One region of the Salinicoccus sp. CNSTN-B1 genome, then DNA from elsewhere that is predicted to be linked to it. Evidence: riboswitches for the same ligand, from Rfam matches in the RefSeq annotation. Region 1 holds a riboswitch; each other region holds the start of a gene.
What was found. A riboswitch is a leader RNA that binds a small molecule or an ion and turns the genes downstream of it on or off. The one in region 1 is predicted to bind S-adenosylmethionine.
Positions count from the first base shown of each region.

Region 1 (5,499 bases):
AGCAACGAAGCTAACAAAATTTATTTTAATAAGAACAGTACAAGAGTAACTTTTCACCCAGAATATACATATCATGATTTTGTAGGGAGTTTCAGGCCTGAACCTTTATACAAAAAGGTAAGTAATCCGAATTATAGTCTTCTTACAGTAGATGGAGAAGAATTTCAAAAAGGAGAACCTTTAATTAATTATCAATTTGTTCCAGGCCCTTTTACCCTAATACTAGAAAGAGCATTAAAAGCAAAAAAAGAGAATTCTTCTGAGATGTTTAATTTAATAATAGAAGAAATGAACAGAGCTAATGCGCCAGCGGTTTTTGGAGATTTGTTTCAATTATTAGATCGTGATTCATTTGGTGAAAGTATATACTCGGTATCAAATTTAGAAGTTTTAAAATACTTGAGAAACTCAGATGTCCTCAACCAAGATGACAAAGAATTTAAATTACCTTCTAATTTAAATTTAATCGGTACCATGAATAGTGCTGATCAAGGTGTATTCGTAATGGATTCAGCTTTTAAGAGAAGATGGATATTTAAATATATGCCAATAAATTTAAATGAAGCAATTCACAAAAATGAATTAGTACCATATAATAATCAGTTTGTTAGATGGCATCAATTTGTTTCAAAAATAAATAATATGCTAGCAACTTTAGGTATACGAGAAGATAGACATATTGGCCCTTACTTCTTAAAACCAGGTGAACCCCAAAAAGCTGAAATGATATCAGATAAACTTTTGATGTACTTATGGGACGACATATTTAAAATGCAAAAAAGTAGTTTCTTTGCAGATGAAATAACCACTTTGTCTCAATTAATTAATGATTATAATTGTGGAAAACCCGTTTTTAAAATTGATTTTGAATTTTTAGAAGAGGAAGAACATGAAGAATTAAGTAACGAAAGAGATTATGAGAATGAATAACTATATATTTTCAGAAGAAAATTATTATCTGCATTGTTTTGTAGAATTGGAAAAATACGAAAAATATGAATATTACGATTTATTAGATATGAGTTGGTTTGAAGAGGGACTGTGTATCCTTAAAGAAGATAAGCTTATTTTTTATTGTACTGGAGTGCTTATCAATAAAAACATAATCTATATAATTTTCCCTAAGGGATATTCATTAGCGGATGATACAGATATATTAAAAAAACATGCTAAAATTTTAATGAGAACTATTAATAAGTATCAGGAGAATTTATTACCACATTTAAAAACAGAATTTTGGGAAGGTGTAGGAGACAATTCTAATATACTTTCCGCTGCAATGTGGTTGATTGAGGACTTCGAAGCAAATGGTTTGATTCAATTTAGAGAAATAGAAAATAATATTAATTCGAGTAATAATATTAATTGGTCTAGGACCATTAAAGAATCTTACCCAACTATATCGAATGGGCAGCCAATCTACTTAGATTTAATAACTAAAAATCACAAACAGATAAGTCATCAGATAGAATTGTTACATCGATATGCTATTTCTAAAAGTATCAAAAATTTCGGATGGTTTTTAGGAGTTACTGATTCATATATAGATGATGTAGAATTAAATATTGATATAAATCAATTAATTTATCTATTAGACATGGAAATAAATAGAAGTTATGAAGAGCGTAGGCTTATTTTGCTTTTAAAGTTAAAAGAATTTCTATTAGGAGTCGGAAAAAATAGTATTGGAAATAATTTTAAAATTATAACATTCAATTTTCCGTGGATATGGGAAGATATTTGTAGAAGTATATTTAAGAATGACTCTGATGATACTCCAAAAATGCCTAAGCCATACTGGGAAGTATCCGGGGATATCGCTGAAACTTCTCAAATACCTGATATAATGCTTCGTGAAGATGAAACACTTTATATTCTCGATGCTAAATATTATACAATAAAGTATGCACCGAGAAAATTGCCAGGATGGTCGGACTTAGTAAAGCAATATTTTTATAGACACTCTTTAATGGATAAAGAAAGTGAGATTGTAAACGTTTTTATATTTCCAGGAAGTACGAATGATGTGATTAGTTACTTAGGCTACTCCTCTGTCAAGGATCAATTAGATCTAGGTGTTATTGAAGGGTACGAACTAAACATTATTGAAGCAATGAGTGTATACATAGGGTCTAAAAACGAGATTGATATTAGAAAGAGGCTAATTAACAATATAAAAATTAGAAATCCAAATTAAACAAAGTGGTGCATTTATAATATTTTCGTTTGTCAAAATAAGCTAGACAGTTCCTTGTCACCCATGTAACTCAAAAAGACTTCCAACGGTGTACGGTAGTCCAATGATTTTCTTGGGATATGGTTTCTTCTGGCGGCAACCGATGAGGTAAAAGCTTGGTCGACCGTGTTGAAATCCATATCTTTAGGCAGGCCATCCCTTCTGAGCAATCCATTTGAATGTTCATTCAACCCTCGCTGTGATGGTGTGCCCGGATCGGCAAAGTAGATGGATAGATCATTTCGATTACTCATCGACTGCCAGTTGGAGAATTCTTTACCACAGTCGAAGGTGATCGACTTGAACAGGTTTCTAGGCATCTCTTGGCACCATGTATTAATGGCAGCCTCAATATCCAGTGCGGTTCTGCCTTTGGGTTTCAAGGTGATAATGGCTTTTGACAGGCGCTCGACCAGCGTGATGACGGCACTCTTGTGACGGACACCGACGATGGTATCGCCTTCTAGGTGACCGAATTCTTCATTGAAAGAGGGATAGTCATCTGCTCTTTCAGAGATATTTCGCCTGAAGGTCTGTCGGCCCCGGCGTTCCTGGTGCCCATTTGGTTTTCGCTTGCCTTGCATCGGCAATGTGGCCGCATCAAAAATGTCACGCTTGAACATCCGGTACAGCGTACGAATTGAACAATCAATCCGCATTTCCTGCCGACCCACAATGACATCCGGCGTCCAGCCCTGAGCCACCTGCTTTTCAATATACGCCTGTTGGTCGGCTGGCAGGACAATCCGTTTTCTACCACACCGCTTTTTGTTTTCTTGATAGCGCTGGTAATAGTCCAACGCAGTGTGCCCGTCCCTGAGATATGCGATGACATTATGAACCGTCTGACGGGCACGTCCAATCCGTTTCGCAATATGAGAAATCGGTGTGTCGTGATGGAAATGGGCTTCTATGATTACCAGTTCATCCGTGGTAATATGGGTATGGGTCATGCATGATCACTCCTATGATTTCTTTGGTCGGAAAACCATTTTGAGTGTATCATGCGTGACCTTTTTATGTGTCTAGCTTAATTTTACAATCGGCGACATTTAAAACTTTGTTCTATTAGAAGATTGATTATTTTAAAATATTGACAATTCATTTATCTAGAGTAAAGTGAAATTCATTCAATTAAATACATTTATCTAGAGAAGTGGAGGGATTGGGCCCTATGAAGCTTCAGCAACAGGCTGTTATGGCACTGTGCTAAATCCTACAAGCTGATGCTTGGCAGATAGATATCTTTAAGCCATTTGCATTTAGCAGATGGCTTTTTTTATTAAAAAAAGGATGTGGTGGCGTGGCTATTGAAATTACCGATGTCTCTAAAGAATATTTTGTTAAAGGGGAAAGGATAGAAGCTTTGAAAAAGACGACCCTCTCCATTCGTGGGGGTGAGATCTTCGGTCTGATCGGTTTCAGTGGGGCGGGGAAGAGTACCCTGCTGCGCCTGATCAACTTGCTGGAGCAGCCGACTACCGGCAGCATCAATGTTAATGGAACAGACTTAGGCAAGTTGGCTGGGAGGGACCTGCGTATAAAACGTCAGAAGATCGGCAAGATATTCCAGCAATTCAATCTGATTGAAACTAAAACGGTCTATCAGAACATAGAATTTGTGTTGAAGGCGAGCAGTTACGATAAGAAGAAGGTGCCATCGCGTATTGAGGAGCTGCTGGCGCTTGTGGGCTTAGGCGATAAGATGGACAGCTATCCTAAAAATTTGAGTGGCGGACAGAAGCAGCGTGTCGGTATCGCGCGGGCGTTGGCCAATGATCCCGAAGTGCTTTTATGTGATGAGACGACGAAGATGATTTTGAAACCGCTAAAGGGATATGAGAAGCGGTATGTGTGTTGGAAATGTCGGGGAAAGTTTAGTTATGTGGGTATAGGAGAGGATTAAAATTATTGAGAGCATAATTATTTTCTGATCAAATTAATATTGTAATATACCCATGGCCTTTTAAAGAGAGTGTAAAATAGTTTGTGTAAATGAATAAATAGAAAAAGGGTGTCCTTTTCTTGTAAGATTAAGTTACTAGACCGAATCTAAGAAAAGCGGACACCTCTATGAATCATTTTACATCAGATATTATTCAAGCTCTAGTAAAAAAGGAGATGTCACAGAATTCTTCCCCAGCACCTGGAAACGACGGTGAACTCATTGCTTAAAACCGAACTGACTGCGTTCTTGGATTATGAAAGGTATGACCGCGTGGGTTTCAATCCCGGGAACTCCAGAAACGACGCCTATTCCCGCACCCTACATATAGAATACGGGGGCCTAGAGATCGCCATCCCCCGGGACCGGAACGGAGACTTCAAGCAACAGACTGTTGCGCCCTATAAGCGCTCCAATGACACACTGGAATCCTTTGTCATCCACATGTTTCAAAAAAGGGTGACGATATCTGTGATCTCTCATCTGATTGAACGGATGTATGGGAACCACTATACGCCCAGACCATTTCAAACATGACTCAGGCGGTCACAGAAGAGGTGGCGATATTCCGCCAGCGATCATTATCCGAGCGGTATGTGTGTATCTGAATGCGACATTCCTGCCTGTAAAAGAGGGACGATTTCGAAAGAAGCTGTCTATATCGCTGTGGGCATTCGAGAAGATAATTCCAAAGAAGTCCTGGCTTATACCGTCGCGCCGACCGAATCTGCCCATGTCTGGAAGGAATTGATTGAAGCCATTCATGCACGGGGCGTGTCGGACGTCCTGCTCTTCATTTCTGATGGACTCACAGGCATCAAAGACAGTATTCTATTCATTCGGTGTTTTCAAAAGCGAAATACCAGACGTATTTCATTCACGTTGCACGCAACATTTCTCACAGGGTTCGTGTATCGGACCGCAAAGAAATCTGTGAGGACCTGAAGTCCTTGTATTGTGCCACTGACAAAGCAGACGCTTAGCAGGCTTTGGACGCGTTTACCGAGAAGTGAAAGAAATCTTACGCCAAAATCACGCAATCGTTGAAAGCCAATCCGAATCTGTTCACTTTTTATGATTTCCCCGAAGCAATGAGGAGAAGCATCTACGCCACAAACCTGATTGAGTCATTCAATAAGCAGATCAAACGGTACAGTAAGCGCAAAGAGCAGTTTACGAACGCGGACGCCCTTGATTGTTTTCCTGGTCACTCAATTTGAAGCATATAACCAACGATTTGCGACACGGTGCCATATTGGTTTTGACCAGGCCCGTGCAGAATTAGCTGAAATGTTCAGCGGATAATGCACACTACATG
Region 1 covers NZ_JBTWMN010000004.1:1,557,271-1,562,769, reverse strand. Annotated here, with positions in the region: gene ACYF68_RS09250 (AAA family ATPase) at 1-930, shown strand, start outside; gene ACYF68_RS09245 (LlaJI family restriction endonuclease) at 923-2,197, shown strand; gene ACYF68_RS09240 (IS30 family transposase) at 2,230-3,189, opposite strand; SAM riboswitch class I at 3,378-3,480, shown strand; gene ACYF68_RS09235 (ATP-binding cassette domain-containing protein) at 3,540-4,142, shown strand; partial or broken gene ACYF68_RS09230 (IS256 family transposase) at 4,395-5,401, shown strand.

Region 2 (5,499 bases), 1.5 Mb from region 1:
TTTTCCGTTATTATTCCTCAAGTTGTGTGAGGTCGTAATAGGTATTTTGGTATGTTTCATTGATCCAATTATTGAAAAGGAGATGGGCATGGCTCTTCCAGGAGAACACAGGTCTGGAATCAGAGTCGTCCTCGATGAAATAATTGGAGGGTGGCAGAATTTTTCCGCCCGTGCGCAAATCTCTTTCATATTCCTTTTCTAAAGTGGTGCGGCCATATTCCAGATGACCGAGGACGAAGAGATCACGCTGATCATCAGTACACATTATGTCCGGACCGAAGCGATCATGCCTAGTCAATACCTCAAGTCCCTCTGTATGCTGGACCGCCCTACAATCTATTTGGGCATGCCTGGATTGGGGGACCCGGTAGACATCATCGAACCCTCTCAATAAGGGGTGGTACGGTTTGATGTTATCATAGTCGAATACGCCGAATAGTTTGTCTGAAAGCAAAAACTTACGGATGCCAAAATAATGGTTCAATGCGAATTGGGCTCCCCAACAGATGAAGAATCTTGAGAATACATGAGTTTCGGACCACTTCATTATATTGCGCAATTCGTCTATATAATCCACTTCGTGAAAATCCAGTTTTTCGACTGGCGCACCGGTTACAATCATGCCGTCATACCGTCTGTCAGTTATTTCCCTGAACGTGTGGTAATACTTCTGAAGGTGGCTGGTGGGTGTGTTCTTGCTAATATGGCTGTTCATATGCATGAAATCCACATCGACCTGCAGCGGTGTATTACCCAGGAGACGGAGAAGCTGTAACTCCGTCTCTTCTTTTTTAGGCATCAGATTCAGAATAAGAATGCGTAGCGGACGAATATCTTGAGTATATGCACGATGCTCTTCTATCGTATAGACATTTTCATTGTGCAGGTGTTCCTTGACAGGCAGACCTTCAATTATTTTTATCGGCATTTAAATCGCACCCAAAGCTTTTTCAAGGTCACCAATGATATCATCGATGTGTTCCAAGCCTATAGATACGCGGATGGCTTCAGGTCTCACTCCGCCTTTCAACTGTTCAGATTCGTCGAGCTGTGAGTGTGTCGTAGAGGCGGGATGGATCACCAGGGACTTTGCATCACCGACATTAGCGAGCAAGGAAAAGAGCTCCAAAGATTCAATGAAACGTTTTCCGGCTTCATATCCGCCTACCACCCCGAAAGTAAATATGGCGGAGGCGCCTTTCGGAAGATATTTTTTCTGAAGAGCATTATATTTACTGGACTTAAGGCCCGCATAATCCACCCATTGTACTTTTTCGTGATCTTCGAGATATTCTGCTACGGCTTTTGCATTTTCAACATGTCTTTCCATCCTTAAAGATAATGTTTCGATGCCCTGTACCAGTAGGAATGCATTGAAGGGGGATATCGCAGCGCCTGTATCACGTAATAATGTAGTTCGAAGTTTGAAGACGTAAGCGGCCGGGCCGAATGCCTCGGTAAAAACAAGCCCGTGGTATGAGTCGTCGGGTTCAGTAAGACCTGGGAACTTGCCGTTGTTCCAATTGAAATTCCCACCGTCCACAATCACACCACCTATAGAAGTACCGTGTCCACCAAGGAACTTAGTTGCAGAATGGACAACAACATTAGCTCCGTACTCAAGTGGACGGCAAAGGTAAGGTGTGGCAAATGTGTTATCGACAATGAGAGGGATGCCATGAGTTGAAGCAATCTCAGCCAATGCTTCAATATCCTCTATATTGCCTTCAGGATTGCCGATTGTTTCAATGAATATCGCTTTTGTATTATGTTTAATTTCACGTGAAACGTTATCAAGATCCTTTGTGTCAACAAAACTTGTCTCGATGCCGAACTTCTTGAAGGTATGGCTGAATAGAGTGTATGTGCCTCCATATAGGCTGGTCGTTGAGATGATATGATCACCGTTACCTGCAACACCTTGGATGGCATAGGTAATGGCAGCCATGCCTGACGCGACAGCCAGGCCTGCAACCCCGCCTTCAAGATCGGAGACCCGTGTTTCAAGTGCTGCAGTCGTAGGGTTCATGATGCGCGTATATATGTTGCCGGCATCCTGCAGACCGAATAGTTCAGCCGCGTGCTTAGTATCATCGAATACATAAGAAGTGGTCTGATAGATTGGGAGCGCGCGTGATTTGGTGTCTGTATCTACTTCCTGGCCTGCATGCAACTGTTTTGTTTCAAATCGATAGTGTTTCGACATTTCCATACCTCCAGATAATATATTAAAATTAAAAAGAGTCTGCCCAAAGATAAAGGGAGACTCTTGAGTCGCTCATCTTTCAGGACATGCCTGTTGGATTTAGCACCTTACCTAAAAGGTTGCCGGGCTTCATAGGGCCAATCCCTCCACCGCTCTTGATAAGTGAATATTGAATTAAGAGCTATAATACTATAGGGAATGTTTAATTGTCAAACATTTTAAAAAACTTTAAGGATGTTTGGTAAAGTATCTAATAAGGAAAATGAAATGAAACAATGAAAAGGGGAATGAGCATGAAGATTGTCAAACCTGCTCCTATATATCATGAAGGTGGTTATAGGGCAATCATCCTATTGCATTCTTTTACGGGTACAGTAAGGGATGTGAAGAACTTGGCAGAACATTTGAAGGATGAAGGCTACACGGTATCGGCACCCAGCCTGGCAGGACATGGTACGGGGCCTGATGCAATGGCAAGGGTGGGCCCTCAAGATTGGTGGCAAGATGTAGAAGAAGCTTACGAAAGCCTCAAGAAAGATGGACACGATGAAATTGCGGTTGCTGGAGTCTCTCTTGGAGGGCTCCTTTCCTTGAAAGCGGGCGAAGAGCTTGAAGGTATAAAAGGAATAGTGGCGATGTCGGTACCTATGGATAAGGATAGTGATGGCATCAACAGAAGAATGATAGATTACACACGCAATTTCATGAAGTTCGTTGGGCATTCGAATGAAGAGATAGAAGAAAAGGTTAAGGAAATCGAAGAAGCGCCTATGGAGGGCCTAAAAGATTTCAAAACAATGATTGATGAAGTACATGGGCGTTTATCGGCAATCGATGTGCCTGTAGCGGTAAAATACGGTGAGAGAGATGCTGAGTCGTATAGGGATAGTGCGCTGCAGATTTATGATGAATTGCAGATCGAAGAAAAACATGTCAAAGGATATTCAGATACAAGCCATCTCATGACTCGTAGCCGGGAACAGGAAATACTTTTTGAAGACATTATCAGATTTATGGACGGCCTATCGTGGAAGCGCTAAAGATATATAGGATGTAGCTACAGAGTGAATGACTCCAAAGCTCGTGCGCTTGAAATTCCCTAGGAAAACAGTTAAACTTTACAATAAATTCATATGAAGCCGTCTAGGGTTCCGCCATCTAATGGGACTGGTCCGAGAGATGGCGCATGAGCGGATCATGACACGGAGGGATAAAAGCCTGGGAGAGAAATCTATTTTCTCCCGGGCTTTTTTTACGGATTAGGAGGAAAATGATGAATATACAATGGATAAAAGTATTTATTGCAAGTGTTTTTGAAGTAGGGTGGGTGATTGGTTTGACCCACTCAACTTCATGGTATCATTGGCTGTTTACAGGCATTGCGATTTTTGTCAGCTTCTACTTGATGATTAATGCAGGAGAATATCTTCCAGTAGGTACAGTCTATGCAGTTTTTGTAGGACTGGGTGCATTCGGGACTGTGCTCTCTGAAATCATCTTGTTCGGGCACCCTTTCTACCATTGAAGATCACTTTGATTTCATTGATATTGATTGGGGTAATAGGGTTGAAGATAGTTACAGATGGCAAGGAAAGGCAGGGGGTTAGTATGGCGTGGATATCACTTATAGTAGCTGGAATGTTTGAAGTATGCGGTGTGCTTTCCATCAATAAATTGCATAACGACAAATCGCTCCCTGCCCTATTCCTCCTACTCCTATGCTTTGGCTTATCCTTCTTCTTCCTGGCAGTCGCATTGGAAACATTGCCGATGGGTGTGACGTATGCTGTGTGGACGGGAATAGGGGCCTCCGGAGGCGCACTTCTTGGGATGTTCTTCTTCGGGGAGTCCAGAGATTGGCGACGCATCTTTTTCATACTATTGATTATTTCTGCTGTTGTAGGATTGAAACTCATTTCCTAGGAGCAATCTAAGATTAAAGGGAACTATTGTGGCAGATTGTTAGAGAAAGAGGCCGCTTTCAATAGAAGCGGCTTCTACACATCAGTCCAGGTATTTTTCCAGATTGGTGTTATTTGTCACGATTAAAACTGTCTCTCCTTCATTGGAACTAGTTGCATAACGCTCGGCCTCATCTTCGCTGAAACCGAAATCCTGGAATTGTTTTCTCATGGTTGTATCCCTTTCTTCTAAAGCAGCATTTATACTTTCTTTGACTCCCATTTCAATGACCCCGGCTGTGTTGATACCCATTTTGCTGACAATTTCCTTGGTGTAATCATAATCATATGAAAGGATATAGATATCACTGCGATTTACATTGTTAGTGATAAGCGTGTCTACGGCTTTTTGGAAGACATCCTGATCTTTATAGAGTCTAATGAATGGTTTCATGAAATTTCCCCCAATCCATCTACATAATCCCTATTGAATTCCCGGTAGATAATTCAACTAAACATAAGGACTCCTACCATAATTTTAAGCTACATTTGCAAAAGTGTGGCTATATACAAGCATTGACAAAACTTTGCTCACTCTTTAGTATTACAATATTATAATTCCCAAAGAACGGAAGGTGTCTGATTGTGAACGCAGTTCTGATTGCAGTACTGGTAATGATATTATTGAGCCTATTTAGATTGAATGTGGTATTGGCCCTTTTCATAGGCGCACTTGCTGGTGGTCTTGTGGCCGGCATGGGGTATGGAGAGGTTATCAGCATCTTTACGGAAGGAATCGTTGGTGGTGCAGAGATAGCGTTGAGCTATGCATTGCTTGGCGGATTTGCAGCTTTAATCGCCTATAGCGGCATCACGGAAGTGCTGGTGGGTTTCATCATCAGAACCCTGAAAAAAGAACAATCCAAAAAAGCACGGATTGTCGCCAAAGTGTCGATTGTTTTTGCCTTATTGGCAATCTCCATAATGAGCCAAACTTGATTCCGGTACATATTGCCTTTATCCCCATATTAATCCCGCCTTTGCTGAGTCTGATGAATGAACTTGGATTTGACCGTCGTCTCATCGCAGTCGTTTTGACTTTCGGATTGACCTTCCCCTATGTTGTGCTGCCTATCGGATTTGGACAGATATTCCAAAATACCATCGTGACCGGGTTCCAATCAGCAGGGGTGGAAATTGCTTTTAGCGAAGTCGCTCCTGCGCTTATCATACCCGCGGCTGGCTTCGTAGCAGGACTGGCTGTTGCACTGTTCTTCTATAGGAAACGCCGTTATTATAAAACGATTGAAATTGGTGACGACACGCCTAAACAAATCAACGGCAAGACCATAACCATTGCGATAATCGCAATCATTATAACGTTCAGCGTTC
Region 2 covers NZ_JBTWMN010000004.1:95,701-101,199, reverse strand. Annotated here, with positions in the region: gene ACYF68_RS00690 (homoserine O-succinyltransferase) at 11-928, opposite strand; gene ACYF68_RS00685 (O-acetylhomoserine aminocarboxypropyltransferase/cysteine synthase family protein) at 929-2,206, opposite strand; SAM riboswitch class I at 2,276-2,371, opposite strand; gene ACYF68_RS00680 (alpha/beta hydrolase) at 2,500-3,246, shown strand; guanidine-I (ykkC/yxkD leader) riboswitch at 3,339-3,433, shown strand; partial or broken gene ACYF68_RS00675 (DMT family transporter) at 3,480-3,808, shown strand; gene ACYF68_RS00670 (DMT family transporter) at 3,815-4,129, shown strand; gene ACYF68_RS00665 (general stress protein) at 4,211-4,561, opposite strand; partial or broken gene ACYF68_RS00660 (Na+/H+ antiporter family protein) at 4,750-5,499, shown strand, end outside.
Region 2: it holds a riboswitch for S-adenosylmethionine, as region 1 does, so the genes downstream of both, ACYF68_RS00685 (O-acetylhomoserine aminocarboxypropyltransferase/cysteine synthase family protein) here and ACYF68_RS09235 (ATP-binding cassette domain-containing protein) in region 1, are expected to answer to the same signal.

Region 3 (5,499 bases), 550 kb from region 1:
ACGGCATCTTTGGAACCACCGCACGCTGTCAGGAGAATTGCAAATGCCAGCAGGGTAAAAAACAATAGATATTTTTTCATGATCAATTCCTACTTTCCAATTGTATTTATAATGATGGCTATCTTTTATCCACAGTTTTGGCGGTGAAGTCTCCAATGAACTGGATGATAAAAACGATTATCAATATTATTATCGTTGCGACCAGAGTGACATCGCTCTGGCTTTCTGGTAAAACCGACCATGTAGGCAAGGTTGCCCAGCCCACCGGCTCCGATGACTCCTGCAATGGCAGTGGAACCGACCAGCATGATCGCCGTGACTGTGATTCCTGATATCAATGCCGGCAGAGACTCCGGCAGGAGCACTTTCCTGATGATTGTCCAAGTGCCTGCCCCATGGACTCCGCTGCTTCAATTACACCTTTGTCAATCTCTTTCAGCGCTATTTCCACAAGTCTTGCATAGAAGGGGGACGCCCCAATGATCAATGCCGGCAAGGCACCTTGGGAGCCCATGATGGTGCCCATCAACACTTTAGTGAATGGTATCAGCAATATGATTAATATGATGAACGGTATAGCCCTAAACAAATTGACGAGGAAAGCCGTTACGCCATAGATCGGCGCACTTGCTACATGCTCTTTCTTGGATGACAAGAAGAGGATGATGCCTAGAATCAGGCCGAAGACGAAGGTGAACGCGGTGGAAACTACCGTCATATAGAGGGTTTCCTGTGTAGCTGTCCACACATTCCCCACCTGACATTCTCAAAAGAGAGCATTTCCTGGAATGCTGCCACAAAATTCATCATTGCTGCTCCACCTCCACTGTTACATCGTGCTCGGCAAGCTCCTTACCAAGAAGCCCCAACTTCTCTTCGTCCACTTCTATGGCAACGTAGAGGTGACCGTAGGATTCGTTGTTGGTCCGCTTGATGTTGCCAGACAATATATTCAAGTCCAAGTTGTATTTTTTGATGACTTGGGAAACGATGGGCGCCTTGGACTGGGACCCGACAAATCCAAGCTTCAGAATCTTTGAAGCTGGGAACATCTCTTTACCTCTTCAAAAGACAGTGCTGATTCTTCATCATTGATATCGTCTTTGACAAATCGTTTCGTCACGCTATGTTCAGGATTCTGGAACAATTTTATGATCGGTCCCGTTTCAACTACCTTGCCGTTCTCCATGACAGCACCTCTGTCACAGATTTTACGGATCACATGCATTTCGTGGGTAATCAGAACAATAGTCAAGTCCATTTCATCCCGAATCCTGACCAGCAGATCCAGCACTTCATCGGTCGTTTCCGGATCGAGCGCGCTTGTCGCCTCATCGCACAGCAGCACTTCGGGCCGGTTGGATAATGCGCGGGCAATCCCCACCCGTTGCTTCGGCCCAACAATTGGCTTGGATGATTATCTTCACGCCCCACCAATCCGACCAAAGCAATCAGTTCAGCGACTCTCTTCTCACGCTCCTTTTTTGGCACACCGGCAATTTCAAGCGGAAAACTGATATTTTCAGCGACCGTCCTCGACAGAGAAGATTGAAATGCTGAAAAATCATAGAAACTTTCTGACGTTTTTTCCGAAGTGCAGGACGCGTCATCGAAGTGAGGGCATCTCCGCTGATTACCACGTCACCTGAAGTTGGCCGCTCGAGGCCGTTAAGCAGCCGGATCAGTGTGGACTTTCCAGCCCAGAGTAGCCTATCACCCCAAATATCTCTCCCTGACGGACATGCAGATCCACCCCGTCCACTGCTTTTATATCTGCAGCTTTAGTCTTAAATGTTTTGGTCGCTTTTTTTATGTCTATCATCATGCTCCACTCCTGCCTATAAAAATAAGAAAGCCTACTCAAAAAATGAGTAGGCTTCTGGTATGATCCGCAGCCTCTCATCTTCGATCCTAAGATCTAGTGAATTAGCACCTTGTCATAATGACGGTTGCCGTGGCTTCATAGGGCACTTCCCTCCACCACTCTTGATAAGAGTCTTGTTATTCGATTGTTAACCATGATAGCACCAGTCGGTCTAGGCGTCAACAAAAAATTCTTCTAATTTTTCTGTCAAATGGGGACGGAGTGAAATGCATAGATTTCTTCCTTCAACTCCCCATTTTTAAAAAGGAGCAGTGCTGGCGCAGAGCGGATCTGATATGTCTCAATCAATTCTTTTTCATAATTCAAGTCCACTGCTGTATAGGAGAAGTTTTTCATCTCTGCCACTATGTCCAGCATCTTTTCAGCAATTCGGCAATTAGCACAGATTGGCGCATAGCAGTACAGGATGAAAGTGTCTTCAGCTTGAATACGACTGATTATATCGATTTTTTCGGAGGATTTCTTCATTTTCGAACTTACCTTTCATGAGCAGTCTTTCATCAACGTAAAATCCATGGTGTGCGAGCAACATCGCCAGATAATCAAGTGGACACCGACTCACTTCACCATAGTTCGAATCTATATAAACGTGCGTGCCCTCACTAATGTGCCTTTTGAACCACTGCCTGATCTTTCTGCCTTCCTTGTCTGAATCGGTCAGGATATAGACATCAGAGCCATTCGACTCTTCCAGGATCTCATCCAACTTGGAGATTCCCATGGTACCATGCGTACATATTATATGTACAGGCTCCACCAGTACTTCCTCGATGCGGTGCTTATCTGTTTTTCCCTCTACAATGAGTATTTTATCAGAAACCTGCACAGCCATCACCTCTGGTTCATGATAGGTTTTAAAAAACTCTGGACAATGTCCAGAGTTCAAGTGTTCTATGCGTCTACCATTTCATCATAAGCATCCGCATCCATCAGCTTATCGACTTGTGAATCGTCGGAAAGTTCGACAACAAGCATCCAGGCCTTTTCATAAGGAGATTCATTGACGAGTTCAGGGCTATCTTCCAGCTCTTCATTGATTTTGACTACTGTACCACTTACCGGTGCATATAATTCAGATACTGTCTTAACTGATTCTACGCTACCGAATGATTCCCCAACTGTAATATCGTCACCTTCAGCAGGGAGCTCGACGAATACGATGTCCCCGAGTTCTGATTGTGCAAACTCAGTGATGCCGAGTGTTACTTTACCATCTTCCACCTTGACCCATTCGTGGTCTTCTGAATACTTGAATTCTTTTGGTGATGCCACAATAAAAACCTCCTTTTTCTTATACACATATATATTCTCACATACTTTGCCATTTAAGCAAGGTTAATCACCCATATCAAAAGTTCTCCTATACTCTGCCTCTTTAAAACCGAGCAGGACGGTTTCTTCGTGATAGAGCAACGGCCGTTTTATGAGTAGCCCGTCCGCCTCCAGCAGGCTAAGCTTCTCGTCGTCGGATAAAGTATCAAGGCGCGTCTTGAGATCCAGTTCCTTGAACTTTTTTCCACGTGAATTAAAGAATTCATCCAAACTTTTTCCCGATTTCTTGGCCATTTCCGATATTTTCTCTCCGGATGGAGGATTTTTCACGAGATCGATATCCTCAAAAGGGATATCATTCTCTTTCAAGAAGTTTTTGGCCTTACGGCAAGTCGTACATTTTGGATACTCATACAATATAGTCATCAATTTCCTCCAGTAGTTTAATTATAAGATATTGTTTTCAAGTTTTCTATGGGTGTTGGGGCCTGGCATAATTTCATATTATAAAAAAAGATGGTAGACTGAAACATATCGATATATAAAGGAGTATGATTATGAAGCCGATTACTGCATACGATGATTACAGCCAAAAAATTCAAGGTGATGATAAGATCATCATCAAGTTTTTCGCGGACTGGTGTCCGGACTGCACGCGCATGAACATGTTCATCGATCCCATCTTGGAAGAATACAATCACATTGATTGGTATGAACTGAATCGGGATGATGTGCCTGAAGCTGCGGATGAAAATGATGTCATGGGGATTCCGAGCCTGCTTGTTTTCCAGAACGGCAAGAAGCTCGCCCACCTGCATTCTGCAGATGCCAAGTCACCTGAATCCGTCCAGGAATTCCTGAAATCAAATATATAATCAAGTAAAGTGCCCTTCCGAGGCACTTTTTTTATTTATCTTCCTCAAACAACCTAAGGTTTTCCTTCAGATCCTCTGCATGAATCTGGCCAGGTGCAGCTTTGTGAAGTATGTAACCGTAGGTTAGGCATGAACCGAAAACTCCGCCGGCCACCCTGGTAATCTTCCCGAGTTCCCCCATTGCGATGCCGACCACCCTGCAATCAAATTGTTGACGGGCATCATGGACTGCACTCAATATGCTGAGGACATCACGTCCCCGACTGGTTGGTAGGCCAACTTTAAAATGTCTCCTCCGCTTTCGAGCATATCCCGATATGTTGCCATCATTTCGTCAAAGTGGGGAGTGTCCTGAAAATCGTGCTGACTGAGGATGATGCCTATCCCCTTGGATTTCGCGCGTGCGACGAGGTTATCGATGATGTCTTCGTACATGAAAAATTCAATATCCACCATATCGATGCTGCACCGTTCCATCACATCAGCAAGCAATGATTCATATTCAGCTGCCGTCTTTTGGCCTTTCCCACCTTCTTTTAATGTCCGGTACGTATAGATGATCGGATACCCGGCCATATGGCTTGTGATATATTCGACCATTTCTATATGATCTTCACGGCTCAACGCATCAAATGCATCACTCCTGATTTCAAGGATATCGAATGCACTGGTGTTCCTCCTTGCCGCTTCCATTTCCTCATCAATCATTTCCTTTGAATTACCCGAGAAGGATACAACCACCTTCGGCATGCCCGCTCCGATATCTACACCTTTAATATTCATAGTAATCCCCCACGTTATCTTCATTTACTTATACATTAAATAAAATGGATAAAAATTTCAATTATATATCCATTTTATTTTTTATTTGTTTGCCCTCATACAATAAAGGGCACGATCATAATGAGGTGATATCATGTTGAAAACAAAAAGGGTGTATGACGATTCTTCCTCCCAGGACGGAAAACGCATTCTGGTCGATGGAGTGTGGCCAAGGGGCATCAAAAAGAAGATCTCGACCATGATGAATGGCACAAATCACTCGCTCCTTCAAATGACCTTCGGAAGTGGTTCAACCACGACCCGGAAAAATGGGAGACGTTCAAGAAAGATTACTTCAAGGAACTCAAAGAACACAAAGAGCTTCTCGAAACACTCCGGAAAGAAAGTGACGGTCATAATGTCACCCTGCTGTACAGCGCAAAGGACACGCAGTACAATCAGGCTGAAGCCATCAAGGAATACGTAGAAAATATGCGATAGGCCCTTCAATAAGGGTCCTATCTTTTTATTCTGCTTCCCGCTAATATATTTTGAAATGAACTCCCGATCATCATGCTCCACCATGGCGCCCCGGTAATTCTGGGGTTCGTTGATCCCTGTCAACAGAATCAGGGTATCCTCTCCTGCGTGTTCAATCGCCTGCACAATACCTTCCTGCCTTGAGAACGCAGTGATTATTTCCAT
Region 3 covers NZ_JBTWMN010000004.1:2,106,121-2,111,619, forward strand. Annotated here, with positions in the region: gene ACYF68_RS12375 (MetQ/NlpA family ABC transporter substrate-binding protein) at 1-80, opposite strand, end outside; partial or broken gene ACYF68_RS12380 (methionine ABC transporter permease) at 119-807, opposite strand; partial or broken gene ACYF68_RS12385 (methionine ABC transporter ATP-binding protein) at 807-1,822, opposite strand; SAM riboswitch class I at 1,897-1,996, opposite strand; gene ACYF68_RS12390 (thioredoxin family protein) at 2,072-2,353, opposite strand; gene ACYF68_RS12395 (toprim domain-containing protein) at 2,304-2,711, opposite strand; gene gcvH (glycine cleavage system protein GcvH) at 2,777-3,157, opposite strand; gene ACYF68_RS12405 (Spx/MgsR family RNA polymerase-binding regulatory protein) at 3,221-3,583, opposite strand; gene ACYF68_RS12410 (thioredoxin family protein) at 3,715-4,032, shown strand; partial or broken gene aroD (type I 3-dehydroquinate dehydratase) at 4,064-4,839, opposite strand; partial or broken gene ACYF68_RS12420 (DUF488 domain-containing protein) at 4,949-5,295, shown strand; partial or broken gene ACYF68_RS12425 (Mur ligase family protein) at 5,422-5,499, opposite strand, start outside.
Region 3: it holds a riboswitch for S-adenosylmethionine, as region 1 does, so the genes downstream of both, ACYF68_RS12385 (methionine ABC transporter ATP-binding protein) here and ACYF68_RS09235 (ATP-binding cassette domain-containing protein) in region 1, are expected to answer to the same signal.

Region 4 (5,499 bases), 1.1 Mb from region 1:
CTCATCCCAGGCATGACGGAGGCGCTGGCGATTGCGTTCACAGAACCTGCGGCCCAGCTGATTGCGCCGGATTACACAGGCAATATATTGATGAACTACTATTTTACAGCAGTTGCGACTTTCTTCCTGCTGTTCATCGTCTATATCGTAACCAAGAAAATCACGGTGCCTCGCCTCGGTACATATGAAGGGATGGAGACGGCTGATCATCAACCCCTTGAAAAGAAAGAAATTACAGCGTTGCGGTGGGCCAATATTTCTGCGTTGCTGACTTTCGTTGTATTCATGATTTTTCTGTTGCCGGAAAATGGGATTTTCCGTAATGCTGAGACAGGCTCAATCATCCAGGAATCTCCTTTTATGGATTCGATCATTTTCATACTGACCATCTTCTTCTTTGTGCCTGGCTTGGTCTATGGAATGAAGGCGGGGACCGTCCGGTCGACCAAAGATTTCGGCAGCATGCTCGGTTCGGCGATGGGGACGATGGGAAGCTACATCGTGCTTGTCTTCTTCGCCGCCCAGATGCTCGCTTATTTCAGCTGGAGTAACCTGGGGCCGATCATTGCGATAAAGGGCGCAAACTTACTGGAAGCGGCGAATGCCTCCGGCATCCCTCTCATCATCGGTTTCATATTACTGGCAGGCCTCATCAATCTGCTTATCGGCAGCGCCTCTGCAAAGTGGGCAATACTGGCTCCGGTCTTCGTTCCGATGTTCATGCTGCTCGGCTTTGATCCGGCCTTCACCCAAATGCTCTACCGGATTGGGGATTCATTTACGAATCCTATTACTCCAATGTTGCCTTACTTACCATTGCTGTTGGCTTTTGCGCAAAAGTACGACAAGGACGCAGGACTAGGTACTTTGCTGTCAGCGTTGCTGCCATATTCGATCGTATTATTCTTTGCCTGGACGATCCTGCTGATTGTATGGTATTTGATCGGCATCCCTCTGGGTATTGATGGACCAATCTACTTGCCTGAAAAATAAATATCAAGGAAGAAATGGAAATGAATGTCAATCAACAGATAGAAGCAGTTATGGGAGCAGTCAAAGAATGGAGAAGGGAGATGCATCGTCATCCGGAAGTGTCGTTTCATAAGGTTTGGACGAGTGGATACATTGAAAAGGCACTCTCTGAAATGGGGGTATTGAAGTATCACGGCCGACTGACACAAGTGTCCTCGGCGTGATAAAGGGTGCTCATCCCGGGAAAAAGATTGGCCTCCGGGCGGATATCGATGCGCTTGAGATCCAGGAAGAGCGTGAAGACATCGATTTTGTGTCTGAAAATGAAGGGACGATGCATGCGTGCGGCCATGATGGCCACGCCGCCATTTTGCTCGGGGCAGCAAAAGTGTTGAGCAAAAACGTTGATCAGCTACATGGCACCATCTATCTGATTTTCCAGCACGCTGAGGAAGTGCCGCCGGGCGGGGCGCGCGAAATGGTGGCGACAGGGCTTTTCGATGAACTCGATTTCATTTATGGCCAGCATCTTTTCACACCGATTCCAACCGGCAAGATTGGCATCACCAACGGTGCAGTCACATCCAATTCAGATACTTTCGAGCTTAAGATCCAAGGGAGCGGCGGCCATGCCTCCCAGCCTGAAAACGCAATCGATCCGGTGGTGATCGGCAGTCAGATCGTCGCCCAGTTCCAGAGCATCGTTTCGCGGATTACTTCCCCTTGGATTCCGTGGTCATCTCTACGACGAAATTCAATGCAGGCACCGCAAAAAATATAATCCCTGATACTGCGATGCTTGAGGGCAGTGTCCGTACTATAGATGGAAATACACGGGAGTTAGTTAAAGAGCGGATGGAAAAAGCCATCGAAGGTGTATGCAGCATGTACAATGCGACGTTCAATTTCACCTTCAACTACGGCTATTCTGCTGTCATCAATAATCATGATATGACAGACCAGGTCAGAGAGATTGCAGTGGAGGAATTCGGTGGAGCCATCTTTGAATATCCGATGGCTATGGGCGGAGAAGATTTCTCGGCTTTCTCACAGAAGATTCCAGGGACATATGCCTTCATTGGTGCAGGCAGCCGCGAGAAGGATATGGAGTATCCCCACCACCACCCTAAGTTCGGCATCGATGAAGACAGTTTCAGCGACGGGGTCAAAATGATGGTCCTTGTCGCCTTGAATATGGGAAAACACTAAAATAAAGCAGCCCCTCCGCACGTCGATGACGCATGGAGGGGCTGCTTTATTTTCGTCAGGAATTCAACTTCTTTGGGAATCCGATGGCGATGGCGATAAGTCCAGAGATAAGCAGCATTGCTGGATAGATGGCGAACGGTATAAGGGCAATGGGTGAAATGCTGGCCAGCCCGGCCGCTGCAAGCATCTGTGCACCATAGGGGATGATGCCCTGGAATGCCGAGGCGAAAATATCGAGGATGCTGGCGGATTTCTTACGGTCGACCCCGTACTCATCAGCAATGTCACGGGCGAGGGGGCCTGTGATGATGATGGAAATTGTATTGTTGGCGGTACTCAAATCGGTCACGCTGACCAGGGTGGCAATGCCGAACTCAGCCCCGCGCCTAGTATGGATCCTGTCCGTAATGAAGTGGAGCAGGTAGTCGATTCCGCCGTAATGCTGGATCAGTGCGATGAGGCCGCCGATCAGTATCGTAATGACGGCAATCTCCTGCATGTTACCGATGCCCTCGCCGGCAGCGGCCATCAGCGAAGTCACTGTATAGGAACCGTCGGCAAGACCGACAATTCCTGCAAACACGATGCCGCTCAAAAGCACGAGCAGTACATTGACGCCGATCAGTGCGATGATGAGGACAAGCAGATACGGTAACACCTTAAGTAGGCTGTAACCCCCATCGCTTCCAGCAGTTGCAGATTGGCCGGACGAAATGAACCATAGTATGATCATCGTAATTATGGCACCGGGCAGGACGATCAGAAAGTTCGTCTTGAACTTGTCCACCATCTTCACCTCCTGGGATTGGGTGGAGACGATGGTCGTGTCAGAGATGATGGACAAATTATCCCCAAACATTGCGCCACCTATGACCGTCGCCACAGTCAACGCCAAAGCAAGGTCGGTTTGGCCTGCAATGCCGACGGCGATGGGGACCAGCGCGGCGACCGTACCGGTCGATGTGCCCATCGAGATGGAGATGAAGCATGAAATCACAAACAGGCCGACGAGCAGAAGGCTGCTTGGCAGAAAGGCCAGCCCGAAGTTGACGGTCGAGTCGACGGCCCCCATATTCTCTGCAACTTGTGAAAAAGCGCCGGCAAGCAGGAAGATGATGACCATCAGCATGATGTTTTCCTGTCCGGCACCCCGGGTGAGCACAGCGATTTTATCGTTCAGGCGTTCTTTTGGCTTGAGCAGCATGGCGGCGATGATGGCGATGATCACCGCGACGGTAATCGGCATGGCATAGAAGTCCTGCGCCACGATGCCGGTTCCAAGGAAAAGCAGTACGAAAACGAGCAGGGCAATAGTGCGAGGGGATTACCGCGGGTGTTTTTTGTCATAATCTATCACTCCAGATGGTTGGTGGTCTGAGAAAATAAAAAAGCCCTCTACATATGGAAGAAGAGGGCAATGATATCTCTTCTTATCTTTCAAGCATGACGCTTCTGGAATTGGCACAGTCCCTTGGGTGTTGCCGAGGCTTCATAGGGCCAGTCCCTCCACCTCTCTGGATAAGAAATTTCTCGATTTAATTTTAATCCACTCTACCTTTTTTTAGTTGGAGTGTCAATAGTGTGCGGCTGGAACCATATGATGGGCCTCGGGCCTTCATCGTCTGTTTTTGATGAGCTGTCTGTTCTTTTCCTTGAATATATCGTTATGGGAAGAGACCATGCCTTCTGCCGGCGCATCGGATTGAAGGAATTTCTTGGCGTGGTTCGCGGCTTGTGCCGCCTCTGTAAAACACCCTGCAATGAGGTGTACTTTATCGTCGTAGGTGATCTGGTCGCCACATGCAAATAATCCCGGCACAGGTGTATCGACGATATCATCAGTCAATATCATCTGGTGCTCGTTTAATGGAATTTTTCCCCTTAGCGCGTCGAGGAATGTGCAGTTTGATTCATATCCATGGCTGACCAGGACATCGTCGACATCAATCATGTGGCCGTTGGACAGGCGGGCAGCGGCAATTTCCTCTGTTATCTCATCAGGGATGAGGGCGTCGATCTGGCACTGCGGACACATATGGAGATTTTCTTTTTGGTGGAGGGAGGCGATCATCGCCTCGTGCCCCTTCATCTCTTCGCTCCGGTAGATCAAGGTGACGGATGACGCGATATTGCACAGCGCTTCTGCCCAGTCAATGGCAGTGTTGCCGGCGCCAGAGATGAGGATGTCACGTCCTTTGAAACGATCAAGGCGCTTGACTGTATAATGGAGGTTGCTGAATCCACCAGACTCCGCACCTTCGACTGTAAGTTTGACGGGCGAGAAGATGCCCCGGCCGGAAGCGACGATGAGCGTGCGGCTGAATAGCGGTCCTTTGTCTGTAGCCACCTCGAAATAATCCTGGTGTTGATGGATTGCTTCACATGTCGTAGACACATGGATTTCCGGATCGAAAGTCTTTGCCTGATCAATCATCTGCTGGCGGATCTGGTCGGCAGGCGCAGGCGCGACGCCTCCGATATCCCAGACCATCTTTTCGGGATAGATGTTGAGTTTTCCTCCGAGTTCGGGGTGATGATCGATGAGCTGTACGCTCATGCCACGCAATCCTGCATAGAAACTGGCATATAATCCAGCTGGCCCGCCTCCGATTATGAGTGTGTCGGAAATTTTCATAATATTTCACCCTTAGTCATTGAAATTTGCTTCTTGGTCATTTATTATAAAGTCATTGAGAATGATTATCAATATACAGCACTTAAAAATTTGATATAGGCGGGTACATATATGAAGAAAAGGCTTGGATTACTTATGGTTTTCATTGTAATGTTGATGGCAGCATGCGGAGGCGGCACCTCCTCGGAATCAGACTCTAATGGAGAAACATCTGACGCGAAAGAAGAAACTTCAGAATCCGGCACAGAGGATAAAGAAATGGTTTCCTATACGACCGATGCGGGCGAAGAGGTCGAATACCTGAAGACCCCCAACGCATCGTCATTTTGGCGACGAGCTATTTCGGCAATCTGATGCAGATGGACGCGAACGTAGTGGGCGTGCATGAGCGCGTTACAGAAAGTGAAGTGTTGAAACCTTATACTGAAGACATAGAATTGATTGAGGAAGGAAACGTCGAGCAGGTCATGAGCTTGAATCCTGATTTGATTATCGCCTTCAATTCAGACCAGAACCTCGACAAACTGAAATCTGTGGCACCAACGATTCCAATCGACTATGCGAAGTGGAACTACCTGGATATCCATAAAGAACTGGCAGACATTACAGGTAATCAAGACAAGGCGGAGAAATGGCTGGAAGAATGGGATTCCAAGACGGAAGAAGCCCGACAAAAAGTTGAA
Region 4 covers NZ_JBTWMN010000004.1:483,190-488,688, forward strand. Annotated here, with positions in the region: partial or broken gene ACYF68_RS02870 (AbgT family transporter) at 1-993, shown strand, start outside; gene ACYF68_RS02875 (hypothetical protein) at 1,014-1,196, shown strand; gene ACYF68_RS02880 (amidohydrolase) at 1,193-1,753, shown strand; gene ACYF68_RS02885 (M20/M25/M40 family metallo-hydrolase) at 1,828-2,181, shown strand; gene ACYF68_RS02890 (Na+/H+ antiporter NhaC family protein) at 2,237-3,448, opposite strand; SAM riboswitch class I at 3,609-3,706, opposite strand; gene ACYF68_RS02895 (NAD(P)/FAD-dependent oxidoreductase) at 3,797-4,816, opposite strand; gene ACYF68_RS02900 (hypothetical protein) at 4,928-5,170, shown strand; gene ACYF68_RS02905 (ABC transporter substrate-binding protein) at 5,143-5,499, shown strand, end outside.
Region 4: it holds a riboswitch for S-adenosylmethionine, as region 1 does, so the genes downstream of both, ACYF68_RS02890 (Na+/H+ antiporter NhaC family protein) here and ACYF68_RS09235 (ATP-binding cassette domain-containing protein) in region 1, are expected to answer to the same signal.